One region of the Streptomyces sp. NPDC024698 genome, then DNA from elsewhere that is predicted to be linked to it. Evidence: riboswitches for the same ligand, from Rfam matches in the RefSeq annotation. Region 1 holds a riboswitch; the other holds the start of a gene.
What was found. Region 1 has a riboswitch for glycine ahead of gcvT (glycine cleavage system aminomethyltransferase GcvT). Riboswitches for the same ligand answer to the same signal wherever they lie in the genome.
Positions count from the first base shown of each region.

Region 2: linked by a shared signal. The riboswitch ahead of gcvP (aminomethyl-transferring glycine dehydrogenase) and the one ahead of gcvT (glycine cleavage system aminomethyltransferase GcvT) in region 1 are both predicted to bind glycine.

Region 1 is NZ_JBVHLK010000016.1:77,335-85,438, forward strand. It holds gene ACZ4AA_RS28330 (L-serine ammonia-lyase) at 1-260, opposite strand, end outside; gene ACZ4AA_RS28335 (serine hydroxymethyltransferase) at 425-1,684, opposite strand; gene gcvH (glycine cleavage system protein GcvH) at 1,697-2,074, opposite strand; gene gcvT (glycine cleavage system aminomethyltransferase GcvT) at 2,233-3,351, opposite strand; glycine riboswitch at 3,386-3,497, opposite strand; glycine riboswitch at 3,498-3,594, opposite strand; gene ACZ4AA_RS28350 (AAA family ATPase) at 3,792-4,457, shown strand; gene ACZ4AA_RS28355 (enhanced serine sensitivity protein SseB) at 4,545-5,321, shown strand; gene ACZ4AA_RS28360 (enhanced serine sensitivity protein SseB C-terminal domain-containing protein) at 5,549-6,349, shown strand; gene ACZ4AA_RS28365 (ABC transporter permease) at 6,826-7,824, shown strand; gene ACZ4AA_RS28370 (ABC transporter substrate-binding protein) at 7,884-8,104, shown strand, end outside.
Region 2 is NZ_JBVHLK010000003.1:654,027-662,130, reverse strand. It holds gene ACZ4AA_RS10865 (bifunctional nuclease family protein) at 1-319, shown strand, start outside; gene ACZ4AA_RS10860 (MerR family transcriptional regulator) at 538-1,212, shown strand; gene ACZ4AA_RS10855 (DNA polymerase IV) at 1,282-3,009, shown strand; gene ACZ4AA_RS10850 (PRC-barrel domain-containing protein) at 2,931-3,302, opposite strand; glycine riboswitch at 3,417-3,512, shown strand; gene gcvP (aminomethyl-transferring glycine dehydrogenase) at 3,691-6,576, shown strand; gene ACZ4AA_RS10840 (DUF5999 family protein) at 6,712-6,918, opposite strand; gene ACZ4AA_RS10835 (hypothetical protein) at 7,314-7,898, opposite strand.

The sequences.
Region 1 (8,104 bases):
CGCTCGTCGGCGCCCTCCACGTCCACCGTCCGGGGCGAGGCGCCCTCCAGGCCCAGCAGCACCGCCTTGGGGGTGCCGTGGCCGTGGCCGGTGGCGCCCAGCGAGCCGTACAGCTCGGCGCGTATCGACGCGACGGGGGCCAGCAGGTCCTCGTTGCGCAGCCGCCGGGCGAACATGCGCGCGGCGCGCATCGGACCCACCGTGTGGGAGCTTGACGGGCCGATGCCGATCGAGAACAGGTCGAAGACCGAGATGGCCACGGGAACTCCTTGCTGGTTTCGCCGGACGCCGTTGTCCGACGGAGGTGGTGCGGGACCGCATGGAACGGGGCACCGCGCTCTGCTTCCAGTGTGCGCGGTGCCCCGGATGTCCGTACGAATACAGACCGTACGGGTGAAAAAGACAGGATGGAAATCCTGCGGAACTAGTTCAGGCCGGGGTACAAGGGGTGCTTGTCGGCCAGAGCGGACACGCGGGCCTTCAGGGACTCCGTGTCGTAGGACGGCTTCAGCGTCTCGGCGATGATGTCCGCGACCTCGGTGAAGTCCTCGGCGGTGAAGCCGCGGGTGGCGAGGGCGGGCGTGCCGATGCGCAGGCCCGAGGTGACCATCGGCGGGCGAGGGTCGTTCGGGATGGCGTTGCGGTTGACCGTGATGCCGACCTCGTGGAGGCGGTCCTCGGCCTGCTGCCCGTCCAGCTCGGAGTCGCGCAGGTCGACCAGGACCAGGTGCACGTCCGTGCCCCCGGACAGGACGTCCACGCCGACGGCCTTCACGTCGTCCTGGACCAGACGCTCGGCCAGGATGCGCGCGCCGTCCAGCGTGCGCTGCTGGCGCTCCTTGAAGTCGTCCGAGGCGGCGACCTTGAAGGAGACGGCCTTGGCGGCGATCACGTGCTCCAGGGGGCCGCCCTGGAAGCCGGGGAAGACCGAGGAGTTCAGCTTCTTGGCGAAGCTCTGCTTCGCCAGGATGATCCCGCCGCGCGGGCCGCCGAGCGTCTTGTGGGTGGTGGAGGTGACCACGTCCGCGAACGGGACCGGGTTCGGGTGCAGACCCGCCGCGACCAGACCCGCGAAGTGGGCCATGTCGACCCACAGGAAGGCCTCGACCTCGTCCGCGATCCGGCGGAACTCGGCGAAGTCGAGCTGCCGCGGATACGCCGACCAGCCCGCGATGATCACCTTCGGGCGGTGCTCCTTGGCGAGCCGCTCGACCTCGGCCATGTCGACCAGTCCGGCCTCGTCCACGTGGTACGCGACCACGTCGAACTGCTTGCCGGAGAAGTTCAGCCGCATCCCGTGGGTCAGGTGGCCGCCGTGGGCCAGGTCCAGGCCGAGGATGGTGTCGCCGGGCTTGGCCAGCGCGAACAGCGCGGCCTGGTTGGCGGAGGCGCCCGAGTGGGGCTGCACGTTGGCGTACTCGGCGCCGAACAGGTCCTTGACCCGGTCGATGGCGATCTGCTCGGCCACGTCGACGTGCTCGCAGCCGCCGTAGTAGCGGCGGCCCGGGTAGCCCTCGGCGTACTTGTTGGTCAGGACCGAGCCCTGGGCCTCCATGACCGCGACCGGAGCGAAGTTCTCCGAGGCGATCATCTCCAGGGTGGACTGCTGGCGGTGCAGCTCGGCGTCGACGGCGGCGGCGATGTCCGGGTCGAGCTCGTGGAGAGGGGTGTTCATAAGCGACATGCGGGTGACTCCTCAGCCGGCCGTGAAGGCGGTGTACTCGTCGGCGGACATCAGGTCCTCGGGCTCGTCCGCGACGCGCACCTTGAACAGCCAGCCGCCCTCGAAGGGAGCGGAGTTGACCAGGGCCGGGTCGTCGACGACGTCCTGGTTGGCCTCGACGATCTCGCCGTTCACCGGGGAGTACAGGTCGCTGACCGACTTGGTCGACTCCAGCTCGCCGCAGGACTCGCCCGCGGTCACGGTGTCACCGACCTCCGGGAGCTGGGCGTAGACCACATCGCCGAGCGCGCTGGCCGCGAACTCGGTGATGCCGACCGTCGCGACGCCGTCCTCGGCGACGGACAGCCACTCGTGCTCCTTGCTGTAACGCAGCTGCTGGGGGTTGCTCATGGCCTGAATTCTCCTGTACGCGGTGGAGTGCTGATGGAGGGAAGCGAGAGTGACCGGGCCGATGTGCCCAGGGTCACGTCCGGGGCCCGGCGAGGGGCACCCGTCGGTACCGGCGCCCTGCGGGCATCGGTGTCATGCCCGGACGGTGCGGACCGGTGTCACTTCTGGCGCTTGTAGAACGGCAGTGCCACGACCTCGTACGGTTCGTGGCTGCCCCGGATGTCCACGCCCACACCGGCGGTGCCCGGCACGGCGTGCGCTGCGTCGACGTAGGCCATGGCGATCGGCTTGCCCAGCGTGGGGGAGGGGGCGCCGGAGGTGATCTCGCCGATCACCTCGCCGCCGGAGACGACCGGGTAACCGGCGCGCGGCACCCGGCGGCCCTCGGCGATCAGACCGACGAGCACGCGCGGCGGGTTCTGCTCGGCGCGGGCGGCGGCCTCCTCGAGCGCCGCGCGCCCCACGAAGTCGCCGTCCTTCTCGAACTTCACGACCCGGCCGAGACCGGCCTCGAAGGGGGTCAGCGAGGTGGTCAGCTCGTGCCCGTACAGCGGCATGCCGGCCTCCAGGCGCAGCGTGTCGCGGCAGGACAGGCCGCAGGGGACGAGACCGGCCGGGGTGCCCGCGTCGGTGAGCGCCTGCCACACCTTCTCGGCGTCGGCGGGGGCGACGAACAGCTCGAAGCCGTCCTCGCCGGTGTAGCCGGTGCGGGCGATCAGGGCCGGGACGCCGGCCACCGTGCCCGGCAGGCCCGCGTAGTACTTCAGGCCGTCCAGGTCCGCGTCGGTGACCGCCTTGAGGATGCCGGGGGACTCGGGGCCCTGCACGGCGATCAGCGCGTAGGCGTCACGGTCGTCGCGCACCACGGCGTCGAAACCGGCGGCGCGCTCGGTCAGCGCGTCCAGCACCACCTGGGCGTTGGAGGCGTTGGCGACGACCATGTATTCGTGCTCGGCCAGGCGGTAGACGATCAGGTCGTCCAGGATGCCGCCGTCCTCCTGGCAGATCATGGTGTAGCGGGCGCGGCCGACGCCGACGGTGGCGATGTTGCCGACCAGCGCGTGGTTCAGGAGAGCCGCCGCCTGCGGGCCGGTGACGGTGATCTCGCCCATGTGGGAGAGGTCGAAGAGGCCGGCCTTCGTACGGACGGCGACGTGCTCGTCGCGCTCCGAGCCGTAGCGCAGGGGCATGTCCCAGCCCGCGAAGTCGGTCATGGTCGCGCCGAGCGAACGATGCAGGGCATCGAGCGCGGTGTGGCGGGGTGCGTTGCTGCTCATCGGTCTGGCTCCCAAGGCATGACGGCGAGGTCGTTCCTCCCCATCTGTCATCGGAACCTGAGAGGTTCATCGGGACCCCGCGAAACGGTGGTCCTGACTTGCACCTTGGGTGGAGCCACGCGGAGCGGCCCGCTTTTCAGATGTGCCTCGCCCGCGCGGTAACGGGGCCTGAGAGATTCAAGGGAGGGACTTGCTCCTTCGGCGCCCGGGTACACGTACCCAGGACTCTCCCGCGCGGATTCAAGCGGCCGGTATGCAGTTGGCGCGGCCATCATCGCACGCGTTCCCCGATCACGGCAGCCCGCCATCCGTGACACGGCTGTTGCGGTCCGTGCACGGAAAGAGGAAGCGCCGGGCATTACCTTCTCTTTACACTCGATGGAGACGGGACTCCTTGTCCGAGGAGACGGGACTCCACGTCCGAGGGGAGGACGGCCACGGTGGACAGGACCACGGCGTACGTGACGACCTCGGGTCTCGCCCTGCCCGAGCAGCCCGGCGCGGCCCGGAAGGCCGGCGGGCCGCGTCCGGCGGCCGTCGTCCGGGATCTGCGCGACCGGGTCGGGCACAGCCCGCACGGGCTGCGCTTCGGGGCGCACGACCTCGTCGTCGTCACCGGACTGCCCGGCAGCGGCAAGTCGACACTGATGCGGCGCGCGGTGCGGGGCACGCGCGTCGACTCGCAGGACACCCGCGACCGCTGGGACGGCCGGATCGCCAGACGCCTGCCGTACGCCCTCTACCGTCCCCTGGTCCGCCTCGCGCACTACGCAGGCCTGCGCCGCGCCCTGCGCGCGGGCGGCGGACTCGTCGTGCACGACTGCGGCACGCAGGCCTGGGTGCGCCGCTGGCTCGCCCGCGAGGCCCGGCGCCGCGGCGGCGCGCTGCACCTGCTGCTGCTCGACGTCACGCCGGGCACCGCGCTGGAGGGTCAGCGCGAGCGCGGCCGGGGCGTCTCCCGCTACGCCTTCGCCCGTCATCGCGGCGCGGTCGCCCGGCTGCTGCGCGCCGCCGAGCGGGGGGACCTGCCCGCGGGATGCGGCTCGGCGGTGCTGATCGACCGGCACGCGGCGGACGTGCTGCGCAGGATCGACTTCGGCCACTGACCGGCGGATCGGGCCCATGGGCCCGATCCGCCGGAAAGGCCCTAACCTTTCCAGCCGGAACAGTGGTTCGAAGCGGGCGGTGGACAGATGGATTTCCCGGCACAGGCGCACCCCCAGCCGCACGGAGGCTGGCCAGGCAACGAACTGGAGGAGGTGTTGTCCTCCTCCCTCGGTGTGCCCGCGGGGCCCTCGGCGGCCGCTCGCATCGTCGAGGTGCTCGGCCGCAGCTTCGTGTGGGTGCCGCTGCCCAACGGCGGCGGCCCGCAGAGCGGCGCGCTGGATCTGCCCACGATGGACCTCGGGGGCCAGGTGTACGTCCCCGTGTTCAGCTCAGAGGAGCAGTTCCGCCAGGTCGTCGGCAGCCACATGTCGTTCACGATCGCGCCCGCCGTGGAGTTCGCCCGCGGACTCCCGCCGCAGGTGGGCATCGCCCTGAACCCGGACGGCGTGGTCGGCGTGCCGCTGCCGCCGCCGGCCGTCGCCGAGCTGTGCCGGGCCGGGCGGACCGAACTGGACGGGTCGGCCGGCGGGGGCCGTGTGCGGCTCTTCGAGCCCGACTGGCAGGACGACCCGATGGACTTCCTGGCCGCGGCCTCGGCGGAGTTCGCCGCGACCGGCGTCGTCCTGAGCGCCCGCCGCTGTCTGGCCAGCATCGAGGGCGACGAGCCGGTCATGTTCATCGGCGTCGAGCTGGCGGTGTGGGAGGGTGACGCCCGTGCCCTGCCGCTGGACGCCCTGGGCCGGGCCCTCGGCCGGGTCCCGGTGAACATCTTGGTGAACCTGGTCCTGCTCGACGTGGCGCAGGACCCGGTCGGCGACTGGATGCGGGCCCAGGTGCGCCCCTTCTACCAGCACGGTCACTGAACGGCGGCCGCCCGCAGTGCGCCGGGCGGGGCCGCCGGCCCGCCGCGTCGGGGGCCCGGCCGGCCCGCAGGGGGGCCACCGGCTCTCTCCCGCTTCCCCCGGCGGAGCACGTTCGCCGCATAAGCTGGTTTCATGGCCTGGACGAGGCGTTGACGCACATCGGCGACCGGTGCCTCGGGCGTAAGGGATGAGTTCGTCGTGAAATGTTCGCGAAGGGGCGGTTGAGGGTGAGCGCGTCGGGCACGGCCGCGGCCGGGCAGGTCGAGCACATGCTGCGCCAGGTGACGCCCGGGCGTTACGACGCCTACGAGGCGCTCCTTCGCGCGCTCGCGACCCCGTCGTCCGGCCAGGTGTGGATGCTCCTGTGGCACGGCCAGGCCGGCTCCCCGGACGCCCAGTACGGGAACATGTCGGTCGACGGCTTCGGGTACGCGCCCTGTGTCACCTCGGCCCAGGAGCTCTCGGCCAGTGGCTGGAACCGCAGTTACGAGGTCGTCGACGCGCTCGACGTGGCCCGGACCCTGTATCCCGACCAGTTCGGGCTCTGGCTCAACCCGCACGCCCCCGGCGGCGGCCTCGGTGTGCCCTGGCTGGATCTGCGCCGGATCGCCACGGGCCTGGAGCGCCAGCCCGCGGGCCCGCTCCGGCTGTCCGAGCCCGCCATCGAGATCCCGCAGTTCTACGCCCTGATCACGCAGAACGCCCATCTGACCCCGGCCGTACGGTCGTTGCGCCGCGCCTGGGTCCAACCCGCCTTCGGGACGCCCTATCTGGCCATCGGCCTTGACGTGTACGACACTTCACCGCCTGCCGTCGACTCGGTGCGGGCGATGATGCAGCAGTCGATCGGCGCCGTCCCGGACGGGCTGCCGGTCTCCACCGTCGCGATGTCGGACGAGTTCGACCCGGTGGCGATGTGGCTGCGCGCGAACGCGCGTCCGTTCTACGACCGCGAGGCGCACGGGGCCCCGGCGCAGGCGCCGGCCGCGGGCGGCTACGGCTATCCGCCGGCCCGCGGCGGCTACTGAGAGCGTCCCGAATCGCGGACCTCTCGCATGTCCGTGCGAGAACGGCTGGCATCATGACCCTGCACACGGCCTTCACGAGTCGTGCGTTCCATGCTGCTGACCTGCGGGGAAGCGGACGTTTGTGTCAGTTGTCCCGTTTTAGCGGCATTTCGCACCGGTAAGACCCGTCTGGCCGCTCTGGTGTCAATTGGCAATCGTCCGGCTCCTGTTACCCACTGTTCGGATAACGGAATCCCTCAACAAGCATCACGGTTGCGCATACATTCCCCATGAGGCCTGGCACCTGATCGTGGCAGCACTGAAGACTCCCCCAACAGGCACGGGGCCTTCGACCCTGTGAGCGAGCGCAAGTCGAACCATCAGCCGGGTCATCGGACCGCACCATCTGCGGTCGACCCCCCGGCGAGCAAGTGAACCAAGCCGCAGACAGCGGCAGGCGTAGGCCGGTCACCACCGGCGAGAGGGGTCGGGTCACTGTGACCGCACCGATCGAGACCACCGCGACGGCAACGGAAGCGCAGCCAGAGGCTGTGCTCGCCGGAGCCGGCAAGGGGCAGATCGAGGGCCGTTCGCTGGGACAGATCGCCTGGACGCGCTTCAAGCGCGACAAGGTGGCGGTCGCCGGCGGTGTCATCGTCGTTCTGCTCATCGTCGTGGCGATCCTCGCCCGGCCCGTCCAGGCGATGCTGGGGCTGGACCCCAACGCCTTCCACCAGGACCTGATCGACCCCAACACCTCCCTGCCCACGGGCGGCATGGGCGGCATGAGCGTGGACCACCCGCTCGGTGTCGACCCGAAGTTCGGCCGTGACCTCGCCACCCGCGTGCTGGAGGGCTCCTGGGTCTCGCTGGTGGTCGCCTTCGGCGCCACCATCCTGTCGAACGTGATCGGCGCGATCCTGGGTGTCGTCGCGGGCTTCTACGGCGGACGGGTCGACTCGATCATCAGCCGCCTGATGGACACCTTCCTCGCATTCCCCCTCCTGCTCTTCGCGATCGCCATCTCCGCCACGCTCCAGGGCGGCGCGTTCGGCCTCGAAGGGCTCCCGCTCCACCTCAGCGTGCTGATCTTCGTGATCGGCTTCTTCAACTGGCCCTACCTCGGCCGTATCGTCCGGGGCCAGACGCTCGCCCTGCGTGAGCGGGAATTCGTGGACGCCTCCCGGGGCATGGGCGCCAAGGGCCCGTACATCGTCTTCCGGGAGCTGCTGCCCAACCTGGTCGGCCCGATCATCGTCTACTCGACGCTGCTCATCCCGACCAACATCCTCTTCGAGGCGTCCCTCAGCTTCCTCGGGGTCGGCATCCAGCCCCCGCAGGCCTCCTGGGGCGGCATGCTCCGTGAAGCGGTCACCTACTACCAGGTCGACCCGCAGTTCATGATCGTGCCCGGCCTCGCCATCTTCGTGACCGTCCTCGCCTTCAACCTGCTGGGCGACGGTCTCCGCGACGCTCTCGACCCGCGCAGCCGCTGATGCCTGCCGCACACCGAGAGACCACCAAGTTTCCGACAATGGAGGGGAACCCGCCCATCATGCGTAGGTCTACGCTGGCCGCCATCGCGGCCATCGGCTCCGCGAGCCTGCTTGTTGCAGGCTGTAGCAAGGCCGATGACAACAAGAACAACGACACCACGAAGTCGGCCGGTGCCAACGCAGCGACCACGGACGTCGTCAACGCCTCCACGAAGAAGGGGGGCACGGTCACGTACGAGTACTCGGACGTGCCGGACTCCTTCGACCCGGGTAACACGTA
Region 2 (8,104 bases), on a different contig from region 1:
CGCGCGACCGCTGACCCACGACCTGTTCAAGGACGTGCTGGAGGCCGTCGGCCAGGAGCTCACGGAAGTGCGCATCACCGACCTGCGCGAGGGCGTCTTCTACGCCGAGCTGGTCTTCGCCAGCGGGGTCGAGGTGAGTGCCAGGCCGTCCGACGCCATAGCGCTCGCGCTGCGCACCGGAACGCCGATCTACGGCAGCGACGGGGTGCTCGACGACGCGGGCATCGCGATCCCCGACGAGCAGGAGGACGAGGTGGAGAAGTTCCGCGAGTTCCTCGATCAGATCTCGCCCGAGGACTTCGGCACCAACAGCCAGTGAGGCGCTCGGGCGGAGTGCCTCTTCGGGTGGCATTTGCCCGCGGCGCGTGTGGTGTGCCGCGGCCCGTGCCGAGAGCATTCGGCTAGCCTTTCCCCGCGGTAGGGCACGGGAAACCACTCTTAGGGTGATTATCACTCGGCGTGCCGAGTGTGGCGATCGTTGACGTGCCCCGGGTGACTGCCTACCGTCGAGAAGGCAGGTCAAGGACGGAGGTCGGCGTGAGAAGCAGCGGCGACGGTACGGCTGGGGGTGCTCCCGGACACGGTCCGGGGGAGAGCGGCCCGTACCCTCCCCCAAGCTCTCGGCTCGGCTCGAGCGGGGGGCGTCCCCAGCAGGGCGGCGGGGCCGGGCATGCGCCGGTCCGGCCGGCGGCAGTGCCCGACGAGGGAGGGACGGTTCCCGAGGAGGTCGGTTACCGGGGGCCCACGGCGTGCGCCGCCGCGGGCATCACCTACCGGCAGTTGGACTACTGGGCGCGGACCGGACTGGTCGAGCCGAGCGTGCGCCCCGCCTACGGGTCGGGCACGCAGCGCCTCTACAGCTTCCGGGATGTGGTGGTCCTCAAGATCGTCAAGCGGTTCCTCGACACCGGGGTGTCGCTTCAGAACATCCGCACCACGGTCCAGCACCTGAGGGAGCGCGGCTTCCAGGACCTGGAGCGCATGACCCTCATGAGCGACGGCGCGACGGTCTACGAGTGCACCTCCCCGGACGAGGTCCACGCGCTGCTCCAGGGCGGCCAGGGTGTCTTCGGCATCGCCGTGGGAGTGGTGTGGCGGGACGTCGAGGGCGCCCTGTCCCAGTTGCACGGAGAGCGTGTGGACACCGGTGAGACGCTGCTCGCGCACCATCCCGCCGACGAGCTCGCGCGCCGCCGCAATCGCGCGGTGTGAGCGGCCTCGGCTGACGCGATGCCCCGGCGTGCCGGGGCATTGTCAGTGGCGTAGGGCAGCATCGGAGATGTGAGAACCGCGCCCACGATCCTGCATCTCGACATGGATGCCTTCTTCGCCTCGGCGGAGCAGGCGTCCAAGCCGAGCCTGCGCGGGAAGGCCGTCGTGGTGGGCGGGCTCGGGCCCCGTGGAGTCGTCGCCACCGCCTCGTACGAGGCCCGCGTCTTCGGGGTGAACTCGGCGATGCCCATGGCGCAGGCCCGCAGGCGCGCGCCGAACGCCGCCTACCTCGTGCCGCGCTTCGGTCTCTACCGCGAGATCAGCGAGCAGGTGATGGGGCTGCTGCGGGCTCTGTCGCCCCTGGTGGAGCCGCTGAGCCTGGACGAGGCCTTCGTGGATCTGGAGGCGGGCGGGGCGGCGTGGGACGAGGCGTCGGCGCGGCTGGCGGGCGTCAAACTGCGCGCGGACATCCGGGCCGTCACGGGGCTCACGGGATCGGTGGGGCTCGCCGCGTCCAAGATGCTGGCGAAGATCGCCTCGGAGCAGGCCAAGCCGGACGGTCTCGTCCTGATCGACCCGGGCACGGAGCGGGCCCTGCTGGGGCCGATGAGTGTGCGGACGCTGCCGGGAGTGGGGCCGGCCACCGGGGACCATCTGCGCCGGGCCGGCATCACCACGGTCGAGGAGATCGCCGAGGCGGGCGAGGACGAGCTCGTACGACTGGTGGGGAAGGCGCACGGGCACGCGCTGTTCGCGATGGCGCTGGCCCACGACGACCGGCCCGTGGTCGCCGAGCGGGAGACCAAGTCGGTCTCGGTGGAGGACACGTACGACGTGGACATCCACGACCGGGTCCGGGTGGAGCTGGAGGTCCAGCGGCTCGCGGACCGGTGTGTGCGGCGGCTGCGCGGGGCCGGTCTTTCGGGCCGGACCATCGTGCTCAAGGTGCGCAGGTACGACTTCTCGACGCTGACCCGGTCGGAGACGCTGCGGGGGCCCACGGACGACCCCGGTGTCGTCCGGGAGGCCGCCGGTCGGCTGCTGGAGGGCGTGGACACGACCGGGGGCGTCCGGCTGCTGGGGGTCGGGGTCTCCGGGCTCGCCGACTACACGCAGGAGGACCTGTTCGCCCAGGCTCAGGCGGCCGCCGCCGTGGGGGAGTCCGCGGCCGAGGAGCACGCGGTGGACGAACCGGCCGAGGTGGCCGCCGCGGGTGAGGCGGTGCCGGTGGAGCGGCGGTGGCCCTCCGGGCACGACGTCCGGCATGCCGAGTTCGGGCACGGCTGGGTGCAGGGGAGCGGGCTGGGGCGGGTGACCGTGCGGTTCGAGACGCCCTATTCGCAGCCCGGCCGGGTGCGGACGTTCCGGACGGACGATCCGGGGCTGGAACCGGCCGACCCGCTGCCCCTGGTGGAGCGAAGACCCGAGGACCCGGACGGAGCATCGGCGGGCCCCGGGCCGTCGACGGCCGAGGTCGGGGCGCCGGACCCAGGGCTGTTGGCGCCGGACTTCGGGAAGCGTGCCCCCGGGCCGTCGACGGCGGAGGCCGGTACGCCTGGCTGCGCGCCGCTGGAGTCGGGCGGCGGGGTGCCTGGCTCCGCGTCGCTGGTCTCAGGCACCGAGGCATCTGGCTGCGGGCCAATAGAGTCAGACGTTGAGGTACCGGGCTGCGGGGCGTTGGTGTCAGACGGTCGGGCGTCGAGTTCCGGGTCCGGGGCTCAGGTGTCCTCCGAGCCCGCGAGTCGGCCGAAGTCGCGGTCCGGCGGCGGAGGAGGGGACGCCACGTCGAGGCCGTAGTGGTGGTAGAGCTGGAGTTCCTGCTCGGGTGAGAGGTGGCGCCCGACACCGAAGTCGGGGGCGTCCTTGATCAGGGCCCGCTCGAACGGGATGCGCAGGGTCCCCTCGACGATCTCGCTGGGCTCCAGGGGCACGAAGGCGTCCCTGCTGAACAGCCCGGTCCGTATGGCCGCCCACTCCGGGACACCGGTCGCGTCGTCGAGGTAGACCTCGTCGATCGTGCCGATCTTGGTGCCGTTGCTGTCGAACGCCTTGCGGCCGATCAGGTTGCGCGGATCGATGTCGGTCTGCACGGTCCCTCCAGTGGTCGCAAACTCATCCGTAAGTACTACAAAAGAGCACATCTGTGAAGGCGGCCACTCGAAGGCTGTCGCCTTGTCCTCGCTGGTAGGCTGGCAAGCGGCTGCTGATCCCGTGCGGGAGAGTCCTCCGGAATTCGTCGGAGGCGCCGAAGGAGCAACTCCTCCCCGGAATCTCTCAGGCTCACGTACCGCACGGACGAGGTCACTCTGGAAAGCAGAGCGGGTGTCGATGGCCCCCGCTCTCACCGACGGTGAAAGCCGGATCGTCCACGGGACCATCCGGTGAAACTCTCAGGTTGAGATGACAGAGGGGGAGGCCGTCGGGGTACCCGTGCCGGGGTGCCCCTCGAAGGTCGCGTCAGACCAGGAGGCCTCCGCCATGACCGCCCCTCGCATTCCGCTCTCCGAGCTCGAACAGGGAATCCCCTTCGAGCAGCGCCACATCGGACCCGACTCCGAAGCACGGGCCAAGATGCTCGCGCAGGTCGGCTACGGCTCGCTCGACGAGCTGACCGCCGCCGCGGTGCCGGACGTGATCAAGAACGCCGAGGCCCTGAACCTGCCGGCCGCGCGCACCGAGGCCGAGGTCCTGGCCGAGCTCCGCTCCCTCGCGGACCGGAACCAGGTGCTCGGTTCGATGATCGGCCTCGGCTACTACGGCACCTTCACGCCGCCGGTGATCCTGCGCAACGTCATGGAGAACCCGGCCTGGTACACCGCGTACACGCCGTACCAGCCGGAGATCTCGCAGGGCCGCCTAGAGGCACTGCTGAACTTCCAGACCGTCGTCGCCGAGCTGACCGGGCTGCCGACCTCCGGCGCCTCCCTCCTGGACGAGGGCACCGCCGCCGCCGAGGCCATGGCGCTGTCCCGCCGGATGGGCAAGAACAAGAAGGGCCTCTTCCTGGTCGACGCGGACGCGCTGCCGCAGACCGTCGCCGTCATAGAGACCCGTGCGGAACCGACCGGTGTCGAGATCGTCGTCGCCGACCTCACCGACGGCATCCCGGCCGACCTCGCCGGGCGTGAGATCAACGGCGTGCTCGTCCAGTACCCGGGTGCCTCCGGTGCCGTACGCGACATCAAGCCGCTCGTCGAGCAGGCCCACGAGGTCGGCGCCGTCGTCACCGTGGCGGCCGACCTGCTCGCCCTGACGCTGCTGACCTCGCCCGGCGAGCTCGGTGCGGACATCGCCATCGGTACGACGCAGCGCTTCGGCGTGCCGATGGGCTTCGGCGGTCCGCACGCCGGTTACATGGCGGTCCGCGAGAACTTCGCGCGCAGCCTTCCCGGCCGTCTGGTCGGCGTGTCCGTGGACGCCGACGGGCACAAGGCGTACCGCCTCGCCCTTCAGACGCGTGAGCAGCACATCCGCCGCGAGAAGGCGACCAGCAACATCTGCACCGCTCAGGTGCTGCTCGCCGTCATGGCCGGCATGTACGCCGTCTACCACGGCCCCGAGGGCCTGGCGACCATCGCACGGCGTACCCACCGCTACGCCACGGTCCTGGCCGCCGGGCTCACCGCCGGCGGAGTCGAGCTCGTGCACGGCGCGTACTTCGACACCCTCAGCGTGCGGGTCCCGGGCCGTGCCGCCGAGATCGTCGCCGCCGCCCGCGACAACGGCGTCAACCTCCACCTCGTCGACGCCGACCTGGTGTCGATCTCGTGCGACGAGACGACCACGCGCGAGCAGCTGGCCGCCGTGTGGACCGCGTTCGGTGTCGAGGGCGACGTCGACGCGCTGGACGCGAGCGCCGAGGACACCCTGCCGGAGGCGCTGCTGCGCACCGACGCGTACCTCGCGCACCCCGTGTTCCACGACCACCGCTCCGAGACGGCGATGCTGCGCTACCTGCGCAAGCTCTCCGACCGCGACTACGCGCTCGACCGCGGCATGATCCCGCTGGGCTCCTGCACCATGAAGCTCAACGCGACCACCGAGATGGAGCCGGTCACCTGGCCCGAGTTCGGGCAGATGCACCCCTTCGCACCCGCCGAGCAGGCCCGCGGCTACCTGACGCTGATCCACGAGCTGGAGGACCAGCTCGCCGAGGTCACCGGCTACGACAAGGTGTCGCTCCAGCCCAACGCCGGTTCGCAGGGCGAGCTGGCCGGTCTGCTGGCCGTGCGCGGCTACCACCGCGCCAACGGCGACGACCAGCGCACCGTCTGCCTCATCCCGTCCTCCGCGCACGGCACCAACGCCGCCAGCGCCGTGATGGCCGGCATGAAGGTCGTCGTCGTCAAGACCGCCGACGACGGCGAGATCGACGTCGAGGACCTGCGCGCCAAGATCGAGCGGTACCGCGACGAGCTGTCGGTACTGATGATCACGTACCCCTCGACCCACGGTGTGTTCGAGGAGCACGTCGCCGACATCTGCGCCCAGGTGCACGAGGCCGGCGGTCAGGTCTACGTCGACGGCGCCAACCTCAACGCCCTGGTCGGCCTCGCCAAGCCGGGCCACTTCGGCGGCGACGTCTCGCACCTGAACCTGCACAAGACCTTCTGCATCCCGCACGGCGGCGGCGGCCCCGGCGTCGGCCCGGTCGGTGTGCGCGCGCACCTGGCGCCGTACCTGCCGAACCACCCGCTCCAGCCCGAGGCCGGTCCCGAGACCGGTGTCGGCCCGATCTCGGCCGCTCCCTGGGGTTCCGCGGGCATCCTGCCCATCTCCTGGTCGTACGTCCGCCTGATGGGCGGCGAGGGACTCAAGCGCGCCACGCAGGTGGCCGTGCTCTCCGCGAACTACGTCGCCAAGCGCCTTGAGCCGCACTACCCGGTGCTGTACACGGGCCCCGGCGGGCTGGTCGCGCACGAGTGCATCATCGACCTGCGCCCGCTCACCAAGGCGACCGGTGTCAGCGTCGACGACATCGCCAAGCGCCTGATCGACTACGGCTTCCACGCGCCGACGATGTCGTTCCCGGTGGCCGGCACGCTGATGATCGAGCCCACCGAGTCCGAGGACCTGGGCGAGCTCGACCGGTTCTGCGACGCGATGATCGCGATCCGCGCGGAGATCGAGAAGGTCGGCAGCGGCGAGTGGGCCGTGGACGACAACCCGCTCCGCGGGGCTCCGCACACGGCCGCCGCGCTCGGCGGCGACTGGGAGCACCCGTACACCCGCGAGGAGGCCGTCTTCCCGGCCGGGGTCTCGGCCGCCGACAAGTACTGGCCGCCGGTGCGCCGCATCGACCAGGCCTACGGCGACCGCAACCTCGTCTGCTCCTGCCCGCCGCTGGACGCCTACGAGGACTGATCAGCGCTCGGCACGTGGACGCCTACGGGGAGTGATCACCCCCGGACATGCGTCGGGGCCGGTTCGGAGAGTACGTCTCCGGGCCGGCCCCTCGTGTGTCTGGGCGGCCTGTCACGGCCGCCCGGGTCGTGCGGCTCAGGCGGCCGTCATCACCGGCGCGCCGCCCAGCGGGCGGTGCGGGGCGATGATCTGACCGTCCGGCAGGAGCTCACCGGTGTCCTCGAAGAGCAGAACGCCGTTGCACAGCAGGCTCCATCCCTGCTCCGGGTGATGCGCCACGAGGCGGGCGGACTCCCGGTCGGCTGATTCGGCTGCGGGACACAGTGGCTGGTGCTGGCACATGGATGGGATCTTTCGCTGGGTCGAGATGTGAGTGATGGCTGTGGTGTCTGTCTTGCGGCTCGAGATACTCATCGCCGCCCCCCGTTGGTGTGTGGTCTGGAACCCAGTGTTGCCCCACGGGCGCCGATCCGCAGGGATTTGCGGGCACCGCTTCTTACAGGTTGATGACGCATCACCCGTGCGGAGGGTTCACCCCAACCGCGCTGTCCTTTCGGGTGGTTCGAGGGGGCCGGATCGGGCTAGTCCGGTTGGGCGCGGAGCACGTTTTCCCTCGTACGAGCGGCCTTCACCGCTAACGAGCGAGATGCTCTCCGGGTTCGTGACAGCGCCGTGCCCCGCGGCAGGTTTACCCGTGTGGGGCACGGCTGCGGGGCACGGACGCGCGGATCGGAGGTTCAGGCGGGCGAGCTGAGGAGAGGTGCCGGGGTGACCCGGTGGGTGAGGACCGGAAGCAGTTCGGTGACGAGGTAGGGCCGGTGCGCGGCGATGCCGGGCGGGGCCGGTGCGAGCGGGACCAGGAGGTCGGCGGCGGCCGGATGGCCGGCGGCGCCGTCCGCGGTGCAGTCGCCGTGCAGCCAGAGCGTCAGCATGTACAGCTCGGGCACGGACAGCAGGCGTGCCTGATAGGGCTGTTGCATCGTCTCGGCCTGCCGCAGGGCGAGCTCGGTCGCGGCGATGTAGGGGCCTTCGAAGAAGCGGGAGAAGGCCCAGCCGTCCGGGGTCAGCATGGTGTCGGCGGCGGCCACCGCGCGGTCGCCGCTCCGGATCAGGAAGCGCCACCCGGCGAGCCGGGTGGCGGAGGCGCCCGCGGGAGTGATGCGATCCAGGACGTGGACGGGCAGCGGGAGTTCCGGGGTGACGGGTCCCTGTGCCAGGCGCAGGGACGGGGTGCGGGCCTCACGGACGGCGGTGGGGGAACCGAGTGCCGTGAGGACCGTGCGCAGGGCGGGCGCGGGAGCCGGGGGTACGTGCAGCGGCATGGTGGGTCGCCTCTCATTCGACAGGCATGGTGGCGCGAGGGCGGGGGCGGACGGCGCTGTCAGCTCTCGGGTCAGAGGTGGGGCGAGGGGTCTGGATCTGCCGACAGGGTGTCGCCTGCCGTCGTCACCTGACGACAGGACCTAGGACCGCGAGCGCCAACTCTCTGCCTCGGTAGCGGAGTTTATACGACGGGTGTTCAGGCGTT